2 regions of the Blautia sp. AM23-13AC genome follow, and region 1 is predicted to be linked to the other one. Evidence: riboswitches for the same ligand, from Rfam matches in the RefSeq annotation. Region 1 holds a riboswitch; the other holds the start of a gene.
What was found. A riboswitch is a leader RNA that binds a small molecule or an ion and turns the genes downstream of it on or off. The one in region 1 is predicted to bind thiamine pyrophosphate.
Positions count from the first base shown of each region.

Region 2: linked by a shared signal. The riboswitch ahead of thiM (hydroxyethylthiazole kinase) and the one ahead of DW642_RS11460 (energy-coupled thiamine transporter ThiT) in region 1 are both predicted to bind thiamine pyrophosphate.

Region 1 is NZ_QTUL01000010.1:38,064-41,505, reverse strand. Features, by position in the region: gene DW642_RS11470 (hypothetical protein) at 1-153, shown strand, start outside; gene DW642_RS11465 (SpoIIIAH-like family protein) at 167-886, shown strand; gene DW642_RS11460 (energy-coupled thiamine transporter ThiT) at 958-1,626, opposite strand; TPP riboswitch at 1,692-1,801, opposite strand; gene DW642_RS11455 (DUF4867 family protein) at 1,954-2,571, shown strand; gene DW642_RS11450 (L-fucose/L-arabinose isomerase family protein) at 2,681-3,442, shown strand, end outside.
Region 2 is NZ_QTUL01000004.1:21,401-24,842, forward strand. Features, by position in the region: gene DW642_RS06225 (ketopantoate reductase family protein) at 1-108, shown strand, start outside; gene DW642_RS06230 (Gfo/Idh/MocA family protein) at 130-1,107, shown strand; partial or broken gene DW642_RS06235 (hybrid sensor histidine kinase/response regulator) at 1,169-1,324, opposite strand; TPP riboswitch at 1,498-1,609, shown strand; gene thiM (hydroxyethylthiazole kinase) at 1,736-2,557, shown strand; gene thiE (thiamine phosphate synthase) at 2,544-3,188, shown strand; gene thiD (bifunctional hydroxymethylpyrimidine kinase/phosphomethylpyrimidine kinase) at 3,304-3,442, shown strand, end outside.

The DNA.
Region 1 (3,442 bases):
TATGTGGTTTCCGAGGAGTACCCGGCGGTGCGCGGCGTGCTCGTTATCGCAGAAGGCGGGGGAAACCCGGTGACGATACAGGAGATTCAGGAGGCCGTGATGGCATTATTTCAGGTGGGCGCAAATAAGATTAAAGTAGTCAAAATGAAGTAAAGGAGTCAAATGCGTGGAAAAATTAGAACAGGAAATGAATGCACCTGAGAAAATGGCAGAGACACCATCGCCGAAAAAGACGGCCGGGAAAAAGAAAAAATTCCGGAAAAATCAGGTCATCATCACCGCCCTTGCGATCATGATTGCCGTCGCCGGATACATCAACTATGCTGACAGTACCCTGTCCACGAAGGAGAAGGCAGACGGAACCACGGCGGATGCCAGCACCGTTTTAAAAGACATCTCCAGCCTGGACACCGACATCACCGACGAGGTGGATGCCGGCACAGCAGGGGACTCGTCGCGGACCGTCACCGAAACGCCGGGAGAGGCAGTCCTTGCCGGGGCATCTACATACATGGCCCAGGCCAGAATCGACCGCGAACAGATCCGTTCCCAGAACAAAGACACCTTAAATGAAATCATCAACAACACCAACCTCTCCGAAACCGAGCGCCAGAGCGCTGTCCAGAGCATGGTGGAAATGACGGAACTCGTAGAAAAAGAGTCAGCAACTGAACTCCTCCTCGAAGCCAAAGGCTTCACCGACGTCGTTGTAAACCTGACCGGCGAAACCGCCGACATCGTCGTTCCGATGAAAGAAGTAACCGAGGAACAGCGTGCCCAGATCGAAGACATCGTAACCCGCAAAACCGGAATCGGCGTAGAAAACATCGTCATCACCCCCATGAGCTCCGCCGCCGACACAGCCGCAGAGGAGAGTGCTCAGTAAATTTTGATATCCACGTAAAAAATCCGGAAACGCAAAATCATGCGTTCCCGGATTTTTTCACGTAATTCTATTTAATTTGCACCATGTGCTGTTCTTGCAACCGTCTGCAGTGCTTTCTTCACCGGCGGCAGCGAGATCAGAATCACCGTCAGCACACCTTCAGCCAGCAGATAGCTGTAGTTGTAAATAATCGGATACAGCGCCTTTAAAGACTGCGGGAAATTCTCCGGCATATAATCCATCCAGTACAGATACCCGCCTAACGTATGGAAAAATCCCCTCGCCAGCACAGCTACAATATACCCGATCAGCAGCCCGTTTTTCTTCTTTCCAAAGAATCCGGCCACACCCAGCGCCGCAAACGCAAACACATAATCACAGCACACCTGGAACAGCGACAGCACATACGGCCCCTGGATAAACTGCAGCAGTCCATAAGCAAAACCAACGAGAATACCCGTCTTCGCCCCATACCAGTTCGCAATCAGCACAATAAACAGCATCGAAAACAACGTAACCGATCCCCCGTACGGCAGCTCAAACACCTTCACATACGAAGTCACAAACGCCAGCGCCATCCCCATCGCACAAAACGCCAGCTTCCTTGCATCCATTCCCGTCCCCTTACTCTTCTGAGCAGAAAGAACCGAAGCAATCACCACCAGCGCCACCATCAGCACCACGCATCCAACATAACCGGCCGTCGTCAGTCCGCCGTCAGCAGTAACAAAAAAACTCATAAAAAAACCTCCTTCGCATTCCGCTTGGAGGGGCTCACATAAAAACACAGTCCCGAATCACCTCCGAAACCACGTTCCAGCTTCCCTACGCAGGAATTATCCCGTTCAGGTAGTGAGGGTCCGTGAGCTTATCCCTGTCCCACGTTCTCAGCCAAAGGCTCCCCTAGCGTCTTATTATTTTAACGTATTAAAGTATACCAACCTCCCCCTTATTTGTCAACCTACCCGTTTTTTCATCCAAATACATGTTGACAAGAAGTACATACAAGTGCTATATTACAATTAGTTCAATCATTAAACTAATTGTACGAAAGGAGCACCAACACAATGCAGATTCTGAAAGTAACAGACGAAGCATTCCGCCAGTACGGCAAAGTCATCAAAGACCTCGACGTCAGCGACATCATCACCGCCATGTCCGAGACCCCATGTCCCGACGACGTAGTCTACGAGCCTTCCATTGAAAGCCTCGAAGCCTGCAAAAGCGCCCAGTCCGTATCCGACAGCCTCTACGGCGGCATGCCGATCCAGATCGGCTACTGCAACGGCCACAACCATTTACTGAACGCCGTAGAATACCACCGCGACAGCGAAATCAACATCGCCGTAACCGACCTGATCCTGATCCTCGGAAAAGAACAGGACATCACCGAAGACCACACCTACGACTCATCCAAAATGGAGGCCTTCTTAATCCCGGCCGGAACCACCATTGAAGTCTACGCAACCACCCTCCACTACGCACCATGCAACGTGGCAGCCAGCGGATTCAAATGCGTCGTAGTCCTTCCAAAAGGAACCAATACCGACATCACCCTGGAAGAAAAACACACACCGGAAGACGACCTGCTCTTCGCCAGAAACAAATGGCTCTTAAGCCACCCGGATGCAAACATCGCTGGAAGCGTAGCAGGCATCAAAGGAGAAAACCTCTCGGTAAAATAAAACCAGAGACAAAACCAGAAATCAGAAACACTGCCCCAAAAGAGCAGTTCTGAACATAAAAAGAAACCAAAAACCAAGAAAACCAAAAAAAGGAGGATCTTCAAAAATGATCAACAATACACCGGAAATCAAATTAGGTATCGTTGCAGTAAGCCGTGACTGCTTCCCGAACAGCCTTTCCGAGAACAGAAGAAAAGCAGTCGTAAAAGCATACGACGGAGAAATCTACGAATGTCCAATCATCGTCGAGAATGAAATCGACATGATGAACGCACTCGAAGACCTGAAAAAAGCAGAGTGTGATGCACTTGTTGTATACCTTGGAAACTTCGGACCGGAGACCGAGGAAACCCTGCTTGTAAAATACTTCGACGGACCTTGCATGGTAGTAGCAGCAGCAGAAGAGACCGGCGACGACCTTGTAGGCGGACGCGGCGATGCATACTGCGGCGTTCTGAACGCAAGCTACAACCTGAAACTGCGCAACCTGCACGCATACATTCCAGAGTACCCGGTTGGCGATGCAGAAGACGTAGCAGCCATGATCAAAGATTTCGTACCGGTTGCAACTGCAGTTGTAGCTGTTAAGAACCTGAAAATCATCAGCTTCGGACCGCGTCCGACCAACTTCCTGGCATGTAACGCACCGATCAAACAGCTGTACAACCTCGGCGTAGAAATCGAAGAGAACTCCGAGCTTGACCTGTTTGAAGCATTCAACAAACACGCAGGCGACGAGAGAATCCCGGCAGTCGTAGAAGATATGGCAAAAGAGCTCGGCGAAGGAAACCTGAAACCGGAAATCCTGCCGAAACTGGCTCAGTACGAGATCACCTTGTTAGACTGGATCGAAGCACACAAAGGCTCCAGA
Region 2 (3,442 bases), on a different contig from region 1:
CCAACGCCTTACAATGAATTTACGTACCATATGATCAAAGCACTGGAAGAGAAAAACGACGGACGGTTTGACTACAGCGGAAGCGAAGAACCGCTCTGGGCGAAATAGATACGATAGGAGAATCTCACGATGAAAGAAATCAAATGGGCTGTACTCGGATGCGGTGTGATTGCAAATGAAATGGCGGTCGCACTGCAGAAAAACGGAAAGAATATTTACGCGGTCGGCAACCGGACCCATGAGAAGGCGGCTGCTTTTGCGGAGAAATATGGAATTGGAAAAGTTTACGATGATTTCCATGAGATGTTTACCGATCCGGAGGTCGATGTCATTTATATCACGACGCCGCACAACACGCATCTTGGCTTTATGAAAGAGGCGATTGCCAATGGAAAACACATTCTCGTTGAGAAATCGATTACGCTGAACAGCGACGAGCTCGACGAGGCCATAGCGCTTGCAAAAGAAAAAGGTGTCATCATCGGAGAGGCAATGACGATTTACCATATGCCGATCTACAAAGAGCTGAAAAAAATTCTCGACTCCGGCCGTCTCGGCAGAGTCAATCTGATCACGATGAACTTCGGCAGTTTCAAAGAGTACAACATGAAGAACCGCTTCTTCAACCGGAATCTCGCAGGCGGCGCGATGCTTGATATCGGCGTATACGCACTCTCCTTCCTCCGCTGGTTCTTCGACTCCAAGCCGGATCAGCTCCTTTCCCAGGTAAAGCCCGCTCCGACCGGTGTGGACGAGCAGGCCGGCCTCCTTCTCACCAATCAGGAAGGACAGATGGCAAGTGTGATGCTCTCTCTCCACTCCAAACAGCCGAAACGCGGCATGGTTTCCTGTGAGAACGGATTTATCGAGATCATGGAGTACCCGCGTGCCTGGGAAGCAAAAATCACAGACGCTTCCACCGGCGAATCCGAAATCATCAAAGCCGGTGACAACGCCGATGCACTCGCCTATGAGCTCGCCGACATGGAACGCGCCATCAATGGAGATGCATCTGCCATGCACCTCGACTACACGAAGGACGTCATGGATCTGATGACCTCCTTCCGCAGAACCTGGGGCTATACGTACCCGGAGGAAGAAAAATAAAATTCGCACATCAAAAGCCCCTGCCCGGCACACATCAGATGCCGGGCAGGGGCACTTCTTTTCACCTGCAATACTCTGCAGTTTTCTTTTTCAGTAATTCCGCATCAATCGGCTTTGCGATATGCACGTTCATGCCGGCCTCTTTTGCGGCCTGCCGGTCTTCAACAAAGGCGTTGGCGGTCATGGCGAAAATCGGAATGGAGGCGGCATCATCACGTCCATGACTTCCACGCATATTTTATCTTCATTTTACGCTGATATTATTTTCTCTGTCAACCCAAATAACATTACATTTCCAATATTTTGCATGTCTTTTTTATTTTTCTGAAATTTTTTTAAATCTTCCGTTTTTCTCTTGCACAATTGTTTTTATGCGTATATAATTGTCTGCAGAAAGCAAGGGGGAGCTCGCGTGCGAAGCGGGCTGAGAGTAGGATGCATCTCCTAGACCCTGAACCTGATTTGGGTAATGCCAACGTAGGGAGATACGATATGCACATTTTCTGCAGATATACCTCCACGTATATCTGCTTTTTTAATCTCTATGAACACATCATCAACAGGTTCTTCCAGTACCACAAGGGAATTTGCTTCTGCAAAAATACTCACACAGGAGGAACAAAAAATTATGTTAGGCACTTGTCTTGACAATGTCAGAAAAACAACCCCTCTCGTACACAACATCACAAATTACGTTACGGTAAACGATGTCGCCAATATTCTGCTGGCATGCGGCGCAAGCCCGATCATGTCCGATGAACCGGAGGATGTCGAGGATATCACCTCCATCTGCGGCGGTCTGAACATCAACATTGGAACGCTGCACAGAACGAGCATCGACGGCATGTACCGTGCCGGTGCAAAAGCAGCTTCGCTCGGCCACAAAATCCTGCTCGATCCAGTCGGCGCAGGCGCAAGCCACTTACGTACTTCGACCGCAGTCGGACTGATGGAAAAAATCCCGTTCACCGTCATCCGCGGAAATATTTCCGAAATCAAAACACTGGCACTTGGAAGCGGAACGACAAAGGGTGTTGACGCAGACGTTGCCGATAAAGTAACAGACGAAAACCTCGACAGCGCCGTTGCTTTTGCAAAAAACTTTGCGAAAGACCACAACTGTGTTGTCGCCATCACAGGAGCGATCGACCTCGTTGCCGATGCTGACACCTGCTACGTGATCCGCAACGGACGCGCCGAGATGGGAAGCATCACCGGAACAGGCTGCCAGCTCTCCGGCATGATGACCGCTTACCTCGTTGCCAACCCGGACGAGCCGTTAAAAGCCGCTGCTGCCGCTGTCTGCGCGATGGGACTTGCCGGCGAGATCGGCTGGAGCCATATGAAACCGGAAGACGGCAACTCCACCTACCGGAACCGCATCATCGACGCCATCTACCACATGGACGGCGAGACGCTGGAGAAAGGTGCAAAGTATGAAGTGCGATAAAAAAGGCCTGCTTTTATATGCTGTGACAGACCGCAGCTGGCTGAACGGCGAGACACTGTACAGCCAGGTGGAAAAGGCTCTGCAGGGCGGCGCAACGTTTATCCAGCTCCGCGAAAAAAATCTTGACCAGGATCACTTTATGGAAGAGGCACTGGAACTGAAAAAACTCTGTGCCGCATACCATGTTCCTTTCGTCATCAACGATAACGTGGAAATCGCAGCTAAGATGGATGCGGACGGCGTTCATGTCGGCCAGAGCGATATGGAGGCCGGCGATGTCCGTGCAAAGCTTGGCCCGGACAAGATCATCGGCGTTTCGGCGCAGACCGTGGAACAGGCCATTCTCGCCGAGCAGCGCGGGGCAGATTACCTCGGCGTCGGCGCGGTCTTCCACACCGGTTCCAAGGCGGATGCGGAGGATGTCAGCCACGAAACGCTGACTGCTATCTGCAATGCCGTTAAAATCCCTGTCATCGCCATCGGCGGCATCACACGCGATAACGTGACGGAGCTTTCCGGCAGCGGCATCTGCGGCATCGCCGTCATCAGTGCCATTTTTGCACAGAAAGACATTGTTTCCGCAACGAAGGATCTGAAAGAACAGACTCTGCGCATGCTGGAAAACAAATAATTTTACGTAACCATTCATCCTCACACCAGGCGGCAGACTGGGGGCACCACTTTCTTTGTCGCCTGTCCAAAAAGAAAAGTAATGCAAAGGAGTAATTCTCATGGACGCGAAAAACATGAAAACAGCATTAACAATCGCGGGAAGTGATTCCAGCGGAGGCGCCGGCATTCAGGCAGACATCAAAACCATGATCACAAACGGAGTTTACGCCATGTCGGCAATTACCGCACTCACCGCCCAGAACACCACCGGAG